Regions from separate parts of the Gorillibacterium sp. sgz306347 genome, predicted to be linked through region 1. Evidence: riboswitches for the same ligand, from Rfam matches in the RefSeq annotation. Region 1 holds a riboswitch; the other holds the start of a gene.
What was found. Region 1 has a riboswitch for cyclic di-GMP ahead of AC6I6H_RS14235 (anti-repressor SinI family protein). Riboswitches for the same ligand answer to the same signal wherever they lie in the genome.
Positions count from the first base shown of each region.

Region 2: another riboswitch for cyclic di-GMP. It lies ahead of AC6I6H_RS17570 (transglutaminase domain-containing protein); the one in region 1 lies ahead of AC6I6H_RS14235 (anti-repressor SinI family protein).

Region 1 covers NZ_JCAPET010000025.1:12,622-20,216, forward strand. The annotation lists gene ald (alanine dehydrogenase) at 1-848, opposite strand, end outside; gene AC6I6H_RS14220 ((2Fe-2S) ferredoxin domain-containing protein) at 884-1,189, opposite strand; gene AC6I6H_RS14225 (Lrp/AsnC family transcriptional regulator) at 1,368-1,811, opposite strand; gene AC6I6H_RS14230 (YitT family protein) at 2,017-2,637, shown strand; gene AC6I6H_RS14235 (anti-repressor SinI family protein) at 2,876-3,073, opposite strand; cyclic di-GMP riboswitch class I at 3,110-3,197, opposite strand; gene AC6I6H_RS14240 (pentapeptide repeat-containing protein) at 3,410-4,015, shown strand; gene AC6I6H_RS14245 (hypothetical protein) at 4,091-4,363, opposite strand; gene AC6I6H_RS14250 (DUF3863 domain-containing protein) at 4,852-5,433, opposite strand; gene AC6I6H_RS14255 (HAD family hydrolase) at 6,131-7,595, opposite strand, start outside.
Region 2 covers NZ_JCAPET010000038.1:37,308-44,902, forward strand. The annotation lists gene AC6I6H_RS17550 (ABC transporter permease) at 1-514, opposite strand, end outside; gene AC6I6H_RS17555 (ABC transporter permease) at 516-1,598, opposite strand; gene AC6I6H_RS17560 (ABC transporter ATP-binding protein) at 1,595-3,121, opposite strand; gene AC6I6H_RS17565 (BMP family lipoprotein) at 3,215-4,351, opposite strand; gene AC6I6H_RS17570 (transglutaminase domain-containing protein) at 4,627-5,439, opposite strand; cyclic di-GMP riboswitch class I at 5,454-5,537, opposite strand; cyclic di-GMP riboswitch class I at 5,593-5,674, opposite strand; gene AC6I6H_RS17575 (class D sortase) at 6,716-7,405, opposite strand; partial or broken gene AC6I6H_RS17580 (LPXTG cell wall anchor domain-containing protein) at 7,477-7,595, opposite strand, start outside.

The DNA.
Region 1 (7,595 bases):
TGCGAAGTGATCCGGTCGATGGTCGCGATGGAGCCGCCCTGGTCGATGGCGACATCCACGATCACCGACCCGGCGGACATGGCCTTCACCGTGTCCGCCGTGACCAGCTTTGGCGCACGGGCGCCGGGAATCAGCACGGCCCCGATCAGCAGATCGGCGCATCGGACCGCTTCGGCAATGCTGCCTGGAGAAGACACGAGCGTCCGCACGCGCCCCTGGAACAAATCGTCCAGCTGCCGCAGCCGCTCCGGCTTCACATCCAAGATCCGGACGTCCGCCCCGAGGCCGACCGCCATTTTGGCCGCGTTCACGCCCACCACGCCGCCTCCGAGAATCGTAACCCGTCCCGGCTCGACACCGGGGACGCCGCCCAGCAGCACGCCTTTGCCGCCATGCGCCTTTTCCAGAAAATGCGCGCCGATCTGGACGGACATCCGGCCGGCCACCTCGCTCATCGGAACAAGGAGCGGCAGACTCCCGTTATCCAGCTGCAGCGTTTCATAAGCGATCGCCGTCACTTTGCTCTCCGCAAGCGCCCGCGTCAGCTCCGGTTCAGGCGCCAGATGCAGGTACGTGTAAAGCACCAGCCCCTCCCGGAAAAAGCCGTACTCCTCCGGCAGCGGTTCCTTGACCTTCACCACCATGTCGGCCGCCCACGCATCCTCAGCGGTCCGGACGATGCGGGCGCCCGCCTTTTCATATGCCTCGTCGGGAAAACCGATTCCCGCGCCGGCTCCGGCTTCCACCCGCACCTCATGCCCCGCTCCCGCATAGGCGGCTGCGGAGCTTGGCGTAACGCCCACCCGGTATTCCCGGTTTTTGATTTCCTTCGGAACGCCGATGATCATCGCAGGCCCACCCTTCCGTTTGACCGGCCCTCCGTTTACACCGTCAGCTTCATCATCATTTTGTCCTCGACAATCTCGCCGCCGACAAAATGCTCTTCGACGATCCGCGGCACATCCTCGGGGGTCAAATCATAGTACCAAACGCCCTCGGGGTATACGATAGCAAAAGCTCCGTTCCCGCACAAACCGAGGCAGCTCGATTTGTTGATTTTGACCTCCCGGTGAATGCCGCGCTCCACCAGCTGTTCCTTGAAAGCCTCCATGACCTCCTCGGCTTCCTGGTTGTTGCAGTGCTCGCTGCAGCAGAAAAAAAGATGCCGTTTCAACGCCTTCATCCGCATGTTCAATTCAACCGTCTCCTTCGCCATAAATTCGCGCCGCAAATGTCAGATTTAATGACGTTTGTTAGCCGTATTATAGCGCCCTTTCACGGGATAGAAGAGCGATTCCGCCGATTGTTCTCAAATATTTAACAATATTCTCCTGATAAACACCCAAATGTAATCTTTCCTCACTTCCCTATTTGTTTTCCTTTGGCAGCACGGGCCGGTACGAGACGGGAGAGGTCAGCACCACCGAGGTATTGATCGATCCGTAGGGCATGAGCCGGTCCACCAGAAGACGAAGGCCGTCCATGCCTTCGACCGCCGCTTTGAGAATATACCCGATCATCCCCGTGACCCGGTGGCATTCGATGATATCCTCATCTTCTTTGATCTTCTGCTCAAATTCCTGGGCTGAAACCTTCAATTCGCTGATCTGAATCATCAGCAGCGTATTGCGCCCTACCGCCTCCGGCGAAACGCGGGCGGAAAATCCCATGATCACGCCCTTCTCCTGGAGCCGCAGCAGCCGCTCCGACACGCTCGGCCGGCTCAGCGCCAGCCGTTTGGACAGCTCGCTGACGGTCATGCGCCCGTCCGCCTGCAGAAGTTTCAGCATTTCACTATCAATGTGGTCCATAAACGCCCAACTTTCAAAATGTAGTTTATGTTTCCTAAAAGGCTTCAGTGTTACCAATAGTAACATATGTTTTTCTTCAATGTGATATGGTTTGACATCGCTTTCGTAAGCTATCCTAAAACAAACATTCCGGCGGTCGCGTTGCGGCCCGCCGCCCTGACGGACCCGAAGCGGTCCGATCTTCCGACAGAAGGCGGTACCCTCCATGCGAAAGATAAGCTTGATTTTCCTCAGCTGTTTACTTGCGGCAGCCGGCTTTTTACTGCTAAAGCACGCACACGCGGTGACCGGCGGAACGGCCGGGCTTGCTCTCGGGCTGTCTTATCTGCTGCAGACCCCCTTCGGCATCCTGTTTTTTGCTATCAATGTTCCCTTCTATGTCTTCTCCGTGATGCGGCTCGGATGGCGCTTTACGCTCTACACCGTGTTGTCGGTCACACTGCTTTCTCTCCTGACGGCCGCCGACCGGTGGCTCCCCGCCTTTGAGCTGCACCCTTTGTTCGGCGCTCTCGCAGGCGGCGTGATCATCGGACTGGGGCTGTCGCTGCTGTTTTCGAACGGCGCGTCGCTGGGCGGATCGAACATCCTGGCGCTGTTTCTCCAGCAGCGTTACGGCTGGAATCCCGGCAAAATCAATTTTGCCTTCGACTGCGCCGTGGTTTTGATCAGCCTTTCTTCCGTCGGCATCGTACGCGGCGTGTACTCGGTCCTTTCCATTGCTGTGACCTCGGCGATCATCAGCTTCTTCAAAACCCGGATCGCGGAAAAAACCCGCGCCGCCGTCGGCCGCGTGCCGCTGGGGCCAAGCGCCCAGCCGACCGCGTAACCAGTCTCTCCCTCATCCTCCGAAGAAGGAAAGTCTCTTCAAGCACCGGAGAAACCGGAATCGCACACCGGGTAACGGCTCCGCCATAATCCGCTGTCTTCCGATCCGGGCAGGGCCGCCCGGTCAGTCCGTTTCCGCGAAACAAAAAGACGCCTGCTTCGCACGAACGGTGGCGGGCGTCTTTGCAGCCTGGCAATGCGGACAATCCCCGGCGCTTCCTTCGGCGGAAACCATTTGCTTACCCGATCCGGTGGATGCGTTTCCCGTTCGCTGCCGGGTACTCCTGCGGTATGCGGTGCCTAAGTTCTTTTCTGGCGGTAGTGCGAAAGAATTCCTTCACTTCCTCGATGCCGATCCCCATCCGATGCGCTTCGGACAGCAGCTCCATCCATTCCCGGTCAAGTTTGCCCTCGTGCGGTGAGTTGAGTTGGATCATCGTTTACCCCTCCGTAAAATCAGAAGTACCGATTCCCCAGGCAGTCCAGCCGTCATTGTACTTGCATACAGAAGACCTGTAACTTTGCGCCCCCGCTTTTCAGCCGGGTTAGCCCTTTGCTGTTGCTCGGCCTCAAAGGAACGAAGCAATTTTACCAACAGTAGCATACCACAAGAAAAATGTTAAGTTTGTCACTTTTTGACGGCTTCTCATTTTTTCATCCGGCATTTGCTCCACCCGTTCTGCGAAAAAAACGCTCGGCACCGGTTCATTTTGTGTAAGATGGAAAAAGAGACAAGACAGCGGCTTCAGCCACGGGAAAGGATGGATAAAACGGTGTTTTCTTATGAGGAACGTACCTATACGGAGGTTGATTTCAGCGGCCAGGATCTGCGGGAGGGCGAATTGATCCGGTGCACGTTCGAGCGCTGCCGGTTCCGCGGCACCTCTTTGGAGGAATGCGCCACGATCAACACCCGGTTTGCCGATTGCGACTTCGGCGGCGCTCTGCTGAACGCATCGCGCCATACCGGTTCGGCGTTCACCAACTGCCGTTTCGAGAATGCCTCCCTGTTTGTAGCCCGGTTCGAGGATTGCAAAATGACCGGTTCCGATTTCGCCGGCGCCAATCTGGACGGCATTACGCTGACCGGCGGAGACTGGTCCTATACCAATTTGCGGCGGGCGCGGCTGAACAAACAGCCGCTGCGCGGCATCCGGTTTGTCGAGGCGGATCTGTCGGAATGCAAGCTGGAGAAGGCGGACCTGCGCGGAGCGGATTTAACTCGCGCCCGGCTGCATCAGGCCGCCGTAAAAGGCGCCGATTTCCGGGAAGCGGTCATGGACGGCGTAGATTTCAAAGCCTTCGACGTGACCGGCGCCCGCCTCGATCTTGCACAGGCCGTCGCGCTGGCCCGCTGCTACGGAGCCAAAATCGATTGACCCGGGAGGGCTCCGGTCCGCGGTGCCGCCTGAAGCGCGGGCCTTGCCGCCCGCGCTCCTTTTGCGGAAGGCCGCTCAACTTTGGCGCGGCTCTCCTTCGTCTGGCGACACCCCGCTGCCGCTGACCGTCCGTTCCTCCTTCAGATCATCCAGCGTTTCCTGCAGCTCCGCCAGCTGCTTTCTCATCCGCATCATGTCCTTCTCCTGCTGCTCCCGCATGCTGGCAATCGTCAGATACGTTTCGTGAAGCACCGAGTGATTGATCGCCGCTTTCACGACTGCATACAGAACAAAAAAGACCACGGCCGCAATAATCAGATTGATGATGATTGTCAGCAACCCAAACATGGCTGTCCCTCCCCTTTATTTTTTTCGCCGGATTGCGCCGGCCGCTTCCGTCTTCCAATAAGTCCCGCTTCCCGCAGTTCCCCCGGAAAGCGGATATCCTCCTTTTGGAAACCCGATGAACGCTTCCTCCCGATGTGCGGGAAAAGCCTCAGTTGCTGCAAAGCCCTCCTCCTGGAGACCCTTTTAACGAAATTCGTCCCTATTTAATCCCCTGTCAAATATACTCCTTCCTATAAGTATACTTTATTCCATTTAGTAGAAAAAGTATGGCTTTAGTAGGCTTGACGCTTGGCTTTCCCCTTTCGGTGCAGAGACAAAAAACGCAGGCTGCGCCTGCCGATAAAAAATACAACCCATACCCTAAGCACATTTCGTGCTCGGGTATGGGCGCACTGATAAGTTATGGATCACTCATAGAGGACCGGATCGTTAAATTTCAACTCGGACAACCTTGCTTTCGCTGCACGCCTGTAATCTCCACATCAACTTCAGCAGGAAAACGTTGAATGAAATCGGTCCAAGTTGCTTTCAAATTGGGGGTTCGAACTGTTATTCCCGGCATTCTGAGCAGGAACCATTGGATTGTTCATCCCCCATACCGAAGGCAAGCCATTGGTATTTCCTTCATGCAATGCAGGCAATGCATTGTAACGGTACATGTACAGCCAAGAGTTGATTTCATCCTGCCATTCGCTCAACAAGCGATTATTCGGATACGAGGAGACAATCCCAATCTCGTCCCCGTACTGGTCCACATATTCCAGAACCTTAGCTAACTGGGGCCGCTGTGATTCATAAAACACAAAATTACTGTCCAACGCCCAGGTAACTGTCAAATCCGGATCCAGCACGGCGAGCATGCCTCGCATTTCTTCCATTTCCGAAATCGTCGTGGCCTTGGAGCCATTTCCTGCGAGCAGCAGAGATACGGCGAAATACTCTACTTCGTTTGCAATTGGCTCTACCAGAAGCTCAAATGTACTCGACACACTGTATCCGGCATCTTCCGAGGCTGCATAGACCATCCCGGTAACCGTTGTTCCGGACGCTGCGTTAATGTTGCCCCCCATAGGACAACCATTCTTCTCGACCATTACTACGGCATTCGTTACGAATGTCAATGGAGCGGGAAATCCAAACCGACTTGTCCTACCATTAACTTCGTGGAGTAGTCCCCCCCCTCGGACATCGTAGTCTGCAGAAAAACGGCAAGGTGGTGGGCATCTATCGGCAAAAGGGCGGCGGGTGCGAATTTCCCACGGAGACCATCATGCATGCAGGGTGGGACAGGAAGTGCAAAAAAGCAACTAATCATACGATTTTTGGCTATTTCCGGCCGAATAAATGGGAAAAAGCAATTATTCACTCCATTTTCTCCGAATACCGCTTGTTTACTCGAAAATAAGTGCGCATGTGGAATTATTTCGTGATCGGAACGAGAAACCATCGGAAATAAGTGACGCTGTGCACCTATCTGCCTTCTGTCCCTGGTTATCGCCGGTTTGCGCCCTGCTACCTACAATTTCCGCCCATAAGCGGAGACAGAAGGAAAGGTGGGCGGGGCCAACGAGGGAGCGCTGATGACGGCAGCTTTACAAAACATAAAGAAGACGATGAGAAACGCAAAAGAAACCCATAATCATTAAAAAGACCTGGGCTTCTCGACAACCTAGGCTTCCGTCCAAAGAGACGGAAGCCACTGAGTGTGTCCCCAAAGTCGCCTTTTCGGGACACCCTCTGTTCAGGATTGCGGGAAAAATAATGCGGCTACAGCCTGCTTTTGACGCTCATCGCGGTCTGCACGAGCGACAGAATCGGCTTTTGCCAATCCGGCACGCGGGCCTTGAAGCCTTCCTTCCAAAGCGAGCGCCGGAACTGAAGCTGCAGCTTCTTCAGGTCGCCGAGGCCGCGGATGGCGGCCGGTTTGGCCAGCGGCTCGGCGACGTACACGTCGCCAAAGCCCTGCGCATGCGTGATATCGCCGAGCTTTTCCGCTTCCAGCGGGGTAGGCCGGCCAAGCACCCGCTTGACCGGGCGCAGCGCGGTGTCCGCCGAAAGCGGCAGCTCGAAGGGTAGCAGACGGGCGATTTCGTGAAAATCCTTCACGAAGTCGACCGCTCCCTGCTGCATAAACCGGGCCGCCTCCAGCTTCTCGTCATCGTTGTCGTTCGGGTCGAACAGCGGCTCCATGGCGCCGTTCTTTTCGCGGAAGCCGGTCACGCTGCCGTGCGGGGCGGTGAACAAAAATTCGAACAGCTCCACGCAGCCGAGAATCACCTTCTCCCGTTCCTGCGGCTGGCCGAGGTCGCACAGGTAGGCCGCCATCGAGACACCCGCCTTCGCCGCCTGCTCCGCGCGCTTGAAGGTCCCGACGTAGTAGCCTTGCAGCTCCGGGGCCGGTTCGCCTACCAGCTTCAGCACCCGCAGAAGCGACTGCTGCATCGTGCCGTGCCAGCCGATGTCCACAATGCCGCGTTTGCCGGGCGCCAAAAAGCCGATTTCCTCCAGGTAGCGCGCAAGATCAGCCCGCTCCTTCGCAGCTGCCTCCACAAGCTCTTTTTCGATGCGTCCGTAGAGCGCCTTCAGCCGGTCCTGCTCCTCCTTGGCCGCCACCAGCTGGTCCTGCCCGGAGAAGCCCGCTTCCCGGATCAGCGGAGCAAACGCGGCCGCGTCAAGTCCGACCCGGCCGAGGTGCTGGGCGACGGTCAGGTTGCGCGAGTAGCTGAACAGGAAGCGCATGGCCTCCTCGTCCAATCCGGTGATGGACGGAAAGTTCAGCGCCCGCCGGGACGCGTACATGTAACGGGAGGGAATCGCGCCGGCGTCGTCCTCCGTCAACACGTCGTACACCCGCTTCATCACATGCCCGTCCCGGGACAGAAAGTAAAGCCGTTCCACGCCGTCCGCGCGGGCTTTGCGCTTCAGCCAGTCGACGAAGCCGTAGAACAGGACCCCGATCGTTTCATAGCCGAACAAGTACCAGAAGTCCTTGCTTTGATCGGCCGTGCGGTCCGCATACAGCTTGTTGATCAGCAGGCCGAGGAAAATGCTCTCCGCCGGGCCGGTCTCTTCTTCGGCCAGCAGATCCCGGAAAGCGGTCAGATAGGCTTTCGAGCCGGTGACGTAATCCAGTGTTTTTTGATAATAATGAACGGTCAGTCCCGCTTCCTCCGCCCGCTTGACGTCGGAATGGCGGTTATCGCCGATGTGCAGGATATCGGCCGGGGCGCAC
Region 2 (7,595 bases), on a different contig from region 1:
TGTACAGCAGGAAGGTGCAGGCGGCCAGAATGATCAGCGCGAGCCATGTGGTCGGATACGTTTTGGTGAAGAAAAAGTCTCCGATAACCGGAATATCGGCAAGCCACGGAATGTTCTCCTGAGTAAAGCCGCGGGTAATTCGAATGTTCCCGCTGCCGGTGATATTCCGGGCCAGGAAGATCGTCAGCGCCCCGGCCACCATATTGATCGCGGTCCCGCTGATAACCTGGTTCGCGCTCAGGTTAATGCTCGCAAAGGCGTGAAGCAGCGAGAACAACGCCCCGCCGACAAAGCCGACGAGCAAGCCGATGCTGAGCGCCGCCCAGGTCGGCATGGTGTCCTGCAGCTTGAATACCGTGAAGGCGCCGGTAAACGCGCCGATGATCATCAAGCCCTCCAGCCCGATGTTGACGACGCCGCTTCGTTCGCTGAACAGTCCGCCAAGGGCCGCGATGAGGAGAGGGATCGTATAGGCGATGGCGTAAGGGAAAATCAACAGGATTGTATCCCACATCTCAAGCTTCTCCTCCCTTTTCCTTCGCGGTTTCTTCGGGCTTGCGCTCCGCACGGCGGCGCCGCACGAGCCAGCGGACCAGACGCTCGATCAGGATGCTGGTTGCCGCGAAATAAATGATGATAGCAATGATGGAGTCCGCAATCTCCGGCGGAATCTCCGTCATGGCGTTCATAAAACCTCGTCCGGAGTACAGCAGGCCGAAGAATATGGCCGCCAGCAGCACGCCGAAGGGCGAGTTCGCGCCGAGCAGCGCCACCGCGATGCCATCGTACCCCTGGGAGGGAAGAATCCCGATCTGGATATTGGACGCATTGCCGGCATATTGGGTAATGCCGCCCAAGCCGGCCAAACCGCCGGCGATGATCATCGAAAGCACGATTCCGCGGTTGACGGCGATCCCGGCATATTCCGCCGCATGGCGGTTGTAGCCGACGGCTTTCAGCTCATAGCCGAGCGTCGTTTTGTTGATGATAAACGCCACGATCAGAACGCCCGCCAGGGAGAGGATAATCCCCCAGTTGATGTACGAGCCGTCGAACAAATCGGACAAAAAGGTGGAGCGCAGGGTAGCCGCTTCCGGCAAAGGCTGCGATTCCGTCTCCAGGTATTGGCCCTTGAAGTAAGCCGGCACCGCATAATAAACCGTCCAGTAGCTGATCCAGTTCATCATGATGGAGGACACGACTTCGTGCACGTTGAATTTGGCTTTCAGAATACCGGGGATCGTCCCCCACAGGGCGCCGCCGACAAAGGCCGAAAGCACCATGGCGACAAGCACCAGAAGCCGGGGACCGTCAAAGTTCAGGCCGACCGCCGTGGCGCAAAGGCCGCCGATCAGCATTTGACCCGGTGCGCCGATGTTGAACAGACCGGTCCGGAAAGCAAACGCTACCGACAACCCGGTAAAAATAAGCGGGGTGGCCGTCGCCAGCGTGTCGCCGATGCGCTGGATGTTTTTCAAGCCCCCTTGGAACAAGTAAGAATACCCATCCATCGGGTTGTGGCCGGTCACCAGCATCAGGATCGCACCGGCAATCAGACCGAACAGAACGGCAAGCAGGGAAACCGCTGTGTTTTTCATGCCCCTACCTCCTTCTTCACGCCGGCCATCATCAGTCCGATTTCGTTTTCGTTGGTATCCTTCGCATTGACCACACCGATAAGTTCCCCATTATTGACAATGGCGATGCGGTCGGACAAATTCAGGATTTCGTCCAGCTCAAGCGAGATGAGCAGAACCGCTTTCCCGCTGTCCCTTTGCTCCACAAGGCGCTTGTGAATGTATTCAATCGACCCGACGTCAAGGCCCCGCGTCGGTTGCACGGCGATCAGCAGATCGGGGTTCAGCTCGATTTCGCGGCCGATAATCGCCTTCTGCTGGTTGCCGCCGGAAAGCGAACGCACCACGGAGGTCGCTCCCTGGCCGGAACGGACGTCAAAGCTCTTGATAATCCGGTTGGCGTACTCGCGAATCGCCGATTTGCGGAGCAGGCCGCGTTCGGCAAACGGCTTCCGGTTGTACACCTGCAGGACCATGTTTTCCTCCAGGGTATAGTCGAGGACAAGGCCCCGCTTCTGCCGGTCTTCTGGAATGTGCCCGATTCCGCTGCGGATGCGCTGGCGGATCGACGCGCCGGAGATTTCCTTGCCGCCGAACAAAATGCTGCCCGATTCAATTTTGCGCAGGCCGGTAATCGCTTCGACCAGCTCGGTCTGTCCGTTGCCTTCGACACCGGCAATCCCGACAATTTCGCCGGCGTGCACGTCGAGGGAAAAGGACTTCAACGCCAGCACCTTTTTGCCGCTTTTTACCGACAGGTTGTCCAGCTCCAGCACGGTCGGCCCCGGTGTGGCGGGCTTCTTGTCCACCCGGAACGAAACCTGACGGCCGACCATCATTTCGGCCATGAGGGCTTCGCTCGTATCGGCGACATCCACCGTTCCGATCGTTTTGCCGCGCCGGATGACCGTGCAGCGGTCCGCCAGCGCTTTGATTTCTTTCAATTTATGGGTGATCAGGATAATCGATTTTCCTTCGGCGATCAGGCTCTTCATGATCTTTCCGAGCTCCTGAATTTCCTGCGGGGTCAGGACTGCCGTCGGTTCGTCAAAAATAAGCACTTCGGCGTCGCGGTACAGCATCTTGAGGATTTCCACACGCTGCTGCATGCCGACCGATATATCTTCAATTTTGGCATAGGGGTCTACGTTCAGGCTGTACTGCTTGGACAGCTCTTCGATCCGGCGGGCGGCCGTCTTGACGTCCAGCACCACGCCGTACCGGTTCACTTCCTGGCCCAAAATGATGTTTTCGGTAACGGTAAAATTCTCAACCAGCTTGAAATGCTGGTGCACCATACCGATGCCCAGGTCGTTGGCGACGTTCGGGTTGGCGATTTTCATTTCCTTGCCGCGGATCTTGATCGTGCCGCGGTCCGGCTGGTACATGCCGAACAGGATGCTCATCAAGGTTGACTTGCCCGCCCCGTTCTCGCCGAGGAGGGCGTGAATTTCCCCTTTTTTCAGCGTCAGCGTAATGTTGTCGTTGGCGACGACACCGGGAAATTCTTTGCGGATGTTGTGCATCTCGACTACGTAGTCCATGCAACGACTCCCTTTTTTCGTTATGGTATCCTTTTCGACTTCAAGCCAAAAAAAAGACGGAGGAACCCGTCTTTTTTTTGGCTTCGGTCTGAATTACTTGATCAGGTCGCCTTTTTCGGCAGCAACCGTGATTTCGCCAGCCTTCAGCTTCTCGAAGGTTTCTTGGACCTTGGCAACCGTTTCTGCGCTCAGGTTCGGGTTTTCTTCCGGAATGCCAATGCCGTCGTTCTTCGCGTCAAACGTCAAGGTTTGTCCGCCCGGGAACGCGCCGTCCAGCTCCGCTTTGATCATGTCGTAAGCGGATTGGTCGATTTTCTTCATAGCGGAGGTCAGGATGACCGATTTTTCGCCTTCGTAGATGCCGTCCGCGTATTGGTCAACGTCAACCCCGATAACCCAGGCTTGGCCTGCGCGGTTTTTGGCTTCGTTGATCGCGCCAACGCCTACGCCGCCGGCTGCGGTGAAGATGACTTTTACGCCGCGGTCGTACATTTGGGCGGCCAGTTGTCCGCCAGCGGCGGAGTTGTCAAAGCTGCCTTGGTAAACGACGTTTTCCGGTTTGATGCTCAGCTTCGTGCCAAGGTTTTCGTTTGCGTATGCAACGCCTTGCTGGAAGCCCCAGTTGAACTTCTGAACGGCCGGGATTTCCATGCCGCCGATAAAGCCCGCTTCGCCTTCCTTCAGCTCGAGAGCGGCAGCGACGCCGGCGAGGAAGCCGGATTCATGCTCGGCGTAGAAAATCGCGACGGTGTTCTCGGCAACGGAGTATTTGCTGTCGCCGCTGTGAGGAGCGCCGTCGATGATAACGAATTTTGCGTCTTTGTATTTCTCTTGTGCTTTGAAGATCGCCGTTTCGAATTTGAAGCCCGGCGTTACGATAAACTTGAAGCCTGCATCGTACAGGTTGCCGATTTCCTTGGTGTAGTCGGCTTCCGTCGTACCGGTAGGTTTCAGGTACTTGTGTTCCAGACCGAATTCGGAGGTTGCCTTTTCAATGCCTTCCCAGGTGCCTTGGTTGAAGGATTTGTCGTCGATGGTGCCAGCATCCGTAACCATGCCCACTTTGAAGTCGGCGTTTCCGGCCGGTGCGCTTTCCGAAGGTTCCGTGGTTGCAGCCGCTCCGCCAGCCGTCGCCGACGGGGAAGGACTTGCGCTTTCCTTGGTGCCGCAAGCTGCCAGAAGACCCATCATCATCACGAAGATGGTTAATACAAGAAAGCCTTTTTTCATTCGTCATTGCCCCCGATATCCTGAATTATTGGGAAACCATTGGTTTGTCCAGTTCTAACTATAAGCAAAACAACCGCCAGTTTCAACTGATTTTCAGCCACTTTTCGCGTTTTTCCACCCTTTTTTGAAAGGTAAACGATTACATGAGGCGGAATTGCGATCATTCTCCTTTAATGTGTCCAAAACGTTCGAAAAACCCTCACGCTCCATGTGAGGAGGCAAGGGTTTTGATGGTCGGCGCTATCGCACAGTAAATGTAGTCGAGGAATTTCTTCTTAATAAACTTTGGCCCCTTGATAGTCGGACGCTTTCTTGGCGAAGGACGTTTTCAGGTTCCCTTGTTTATAGCCGGCGTCAACCGTGGTGTCGACAATGACCCACTTGCCGTTCAGGAGAACTTCGTTCCAGGCGTGGTATTCATCGACCAGCGAGGATTGGCCCATAACCAGCTTCGTCGGAACCCCGACGCTGCGGAGCATGGCCGCATACAGAGACGAGTAACCGTAGCAGATGGCCTTCTTGTCGGCCAATACTTTGTCGATGTCCGGAATGTAGCCGCCCTTGACCGTTTTGGCCAGCTCGTAGTCGTATTTGACATTCGCCACAATGTAATTGTAGATGGCTTTGGCCTTTTGCTCGTCCGTCTTCAGGTTCTTCGTCAGTTCCTTTGCTTTCTTGACGGCTTGCGTTGCGTTCTTCCAATCTACGTTTTGAACGGAATTGAGATAAACCGCCGAGCTGCTGCTCAGCGAAACCTTGACGGAGTCGCTGTAAAGGGTACGGTATTTGTTGCCCGAAACGTTCTCGAGAATCGAAACTTTGTACTCGCCGTTGCCGGATTGCAGCGGGAACGCTTGCTTGTCTTCGGCCGGCAGCAGATCGTACGTGTAGGTGCTCTTGTCTTTGGAGATCATCACTTTGGTTTTTACCGAAGCTTCGGCGTTATAGGTTACAGCAATGACGCCGCGGTGAAGATTGGACTTGTCCAGCCACGAGGCGCTGGAAGCCGCTTCAGCAGCGGGCGCATATGCGGAAAGACCGAGAGACAATACCATGGCAGAGAGAAACGGCAGGATGAATTTACGCATGGATAAAACCCCTTTTCGGTAGCTGGCTGCCACCCCCGGAGGGGACAGGCCCTGTAGCTTTGCGTCCCTGCCTTTCGGCAGGTTTGCCTTGTCGTGGTTAGCTTTATCCGATAAATGTGAAGCCGATGGAATGCAACAAAAAAAGCCTGTCCATTCGGTAGCTGGCTGCCACCCCCGGGGGGAAGGCCCTGTAGCTTTGCGTCCCTACCTTTCGATAGGTTTGCCATTTATCGTGTAAGCTTTTACTAGTACTAGTTTACCAGAAAATGAGAAAGAATCAAGGCTTTTCGTCAAATTTTTCAGAAACATTTGCTCCGGTTTTCGGAAGAATCGTAGTCCTCTCATGCTGCCTAAATTCTACGCGGCGCTGCTATTTGCGCTATTTACCGGAAAACAACGGAAGATGAAACGGCTCCAAATCTATTCCTTGAAAGAGGCTGATAGACGATCCGGCTAGCATAGCCGCCCGTTTAAGCATTTGCTACCGGACAGGCGGGCTATTAACTGGGCGGTAGTCGGCAAGCCTCTTTTCAACATATGCTTTACCCGAATAAAAACACGCCTGAAAATGCGGGAACGGCAGCCGTCGCCGCTCTTGACGGTAGCGATGGCTGAGACTCGTTCTCCCATACGCCTCCTTTTGAGCCGTCCGATGGCTATTTTAGCCCCGAGCTAATCTCCTTCCCGTAATTTTCACAGTATGTGATGTCTCGGAGGTGAGCTTGGAGGGCTAACGGTTGCCACAGAGGCTATTTGCTTCAAAAAAGGGGCTTTCAATTTGTAACGGTTGCCACAGGGCTTATTTTCGGTTTTTTGTTTGTTTTGGCCCGTGATTTTGCGAAATAGGCGCCGTGGCAACCGTTAGCCGTAAAAAAGGCCGATTTTTGCGCAAATAAGCGCTGTAGCAACCGTTAGCGCACGGCGGTGGAGCGGCACCGAACAGAAGGGCCCCATGGCCGTTTCATTTTCCTTCACGCTATCCCCGTTTACCTTCTCATATGCAAGCCTCCTAAGCGCCCGCTTTCCCCGGATTCTTTTCGGGGCAAGCGGTATTCCGGGAAACAGGAAAAACCACAAAAAAACCCGGATTCACCCGGGTTCAGTTCGTAATGGCTGATATGCACGTCATAGAAGGGGGGGGCGGATTGCAGACATGGGGCGAGGCAGGACCCCGCCTTTTTCAATGGCCGGCTTTTGGCATCATTCGAAATGTCCGTGTCATTCCCGCTCCGGAATCCGGCGTTAGCTGGAATGCCGCCTCTGCCCTCTTCCATTTTCAAGATACGAGTTTGGCGTGAACGATCAAGCGGTGCGTGGCGTTGACGACCGGATCACAGGTAATCAACGTCAGCAGGCGGTCGGTATGGTTGCGGTTGAGGACCGAGACGTCGTCCGGCTCCACGATCGATGTCTTGTAAACCTGGTAAACATAGGTTTGGCCGTTTGCGTCCACCCGAATTTCATCGCCTTCCCGCACCTCGTCCAGCCGGTTGAACAACCGTCCTTTTGTTCGCGCCCGATGAGCGGCTATGCCTGCGTTTCCGACCTCCCCAATCGGCGTCGTTTCGGAAAGATGAACGGCGGACCGCTCCATGTTCGCTTTTGTCGCTCCCTCCAGAATGGGAAGCTTGACGTCTATGCGGGGAATCGAAACAACACCGAGAAGCTCCGCCTTCCCCTGATCCTGCTGCGGTTCGGTCAATTGCTCTCCGGTGTCTTCACCTGCTCCTTCGTCCAGAAGGCGGGAGACATTCTGCAGCCCGTCCCTCAGCGCGGATTCGTCGGAAGGGGATACCGGGGCGTGGGAAGTGCTGGGATTTTGCGCCATCTCCTCGGCTGCTTTCAAAAGCCGGGCCTGTTCCCGGTCCGCGTTCCACTCGCTGATCCTGGGGTAAAGCATAACCGCAAGACCAATAGCGATCAGAATATAGGAACCTATGCGCAGCATCCGGCCTTTTCGCGGCATTGGCGTTTTCTCCTCCCAGGCTATGAAAAGGAGTAAAGAGGACGGCCCTCTTTACTCCCAAGTCATACCGTCTATTGTCTTTGTTGCCGTACCCTAATGATAAGGCCGGCGGCAATGATTAGCAAGCCCGCCGCGTAATAAGGGAAGCGGCTGGATTCACCCGTTTGCGGCAGCGTTCCGAGCGGAACAT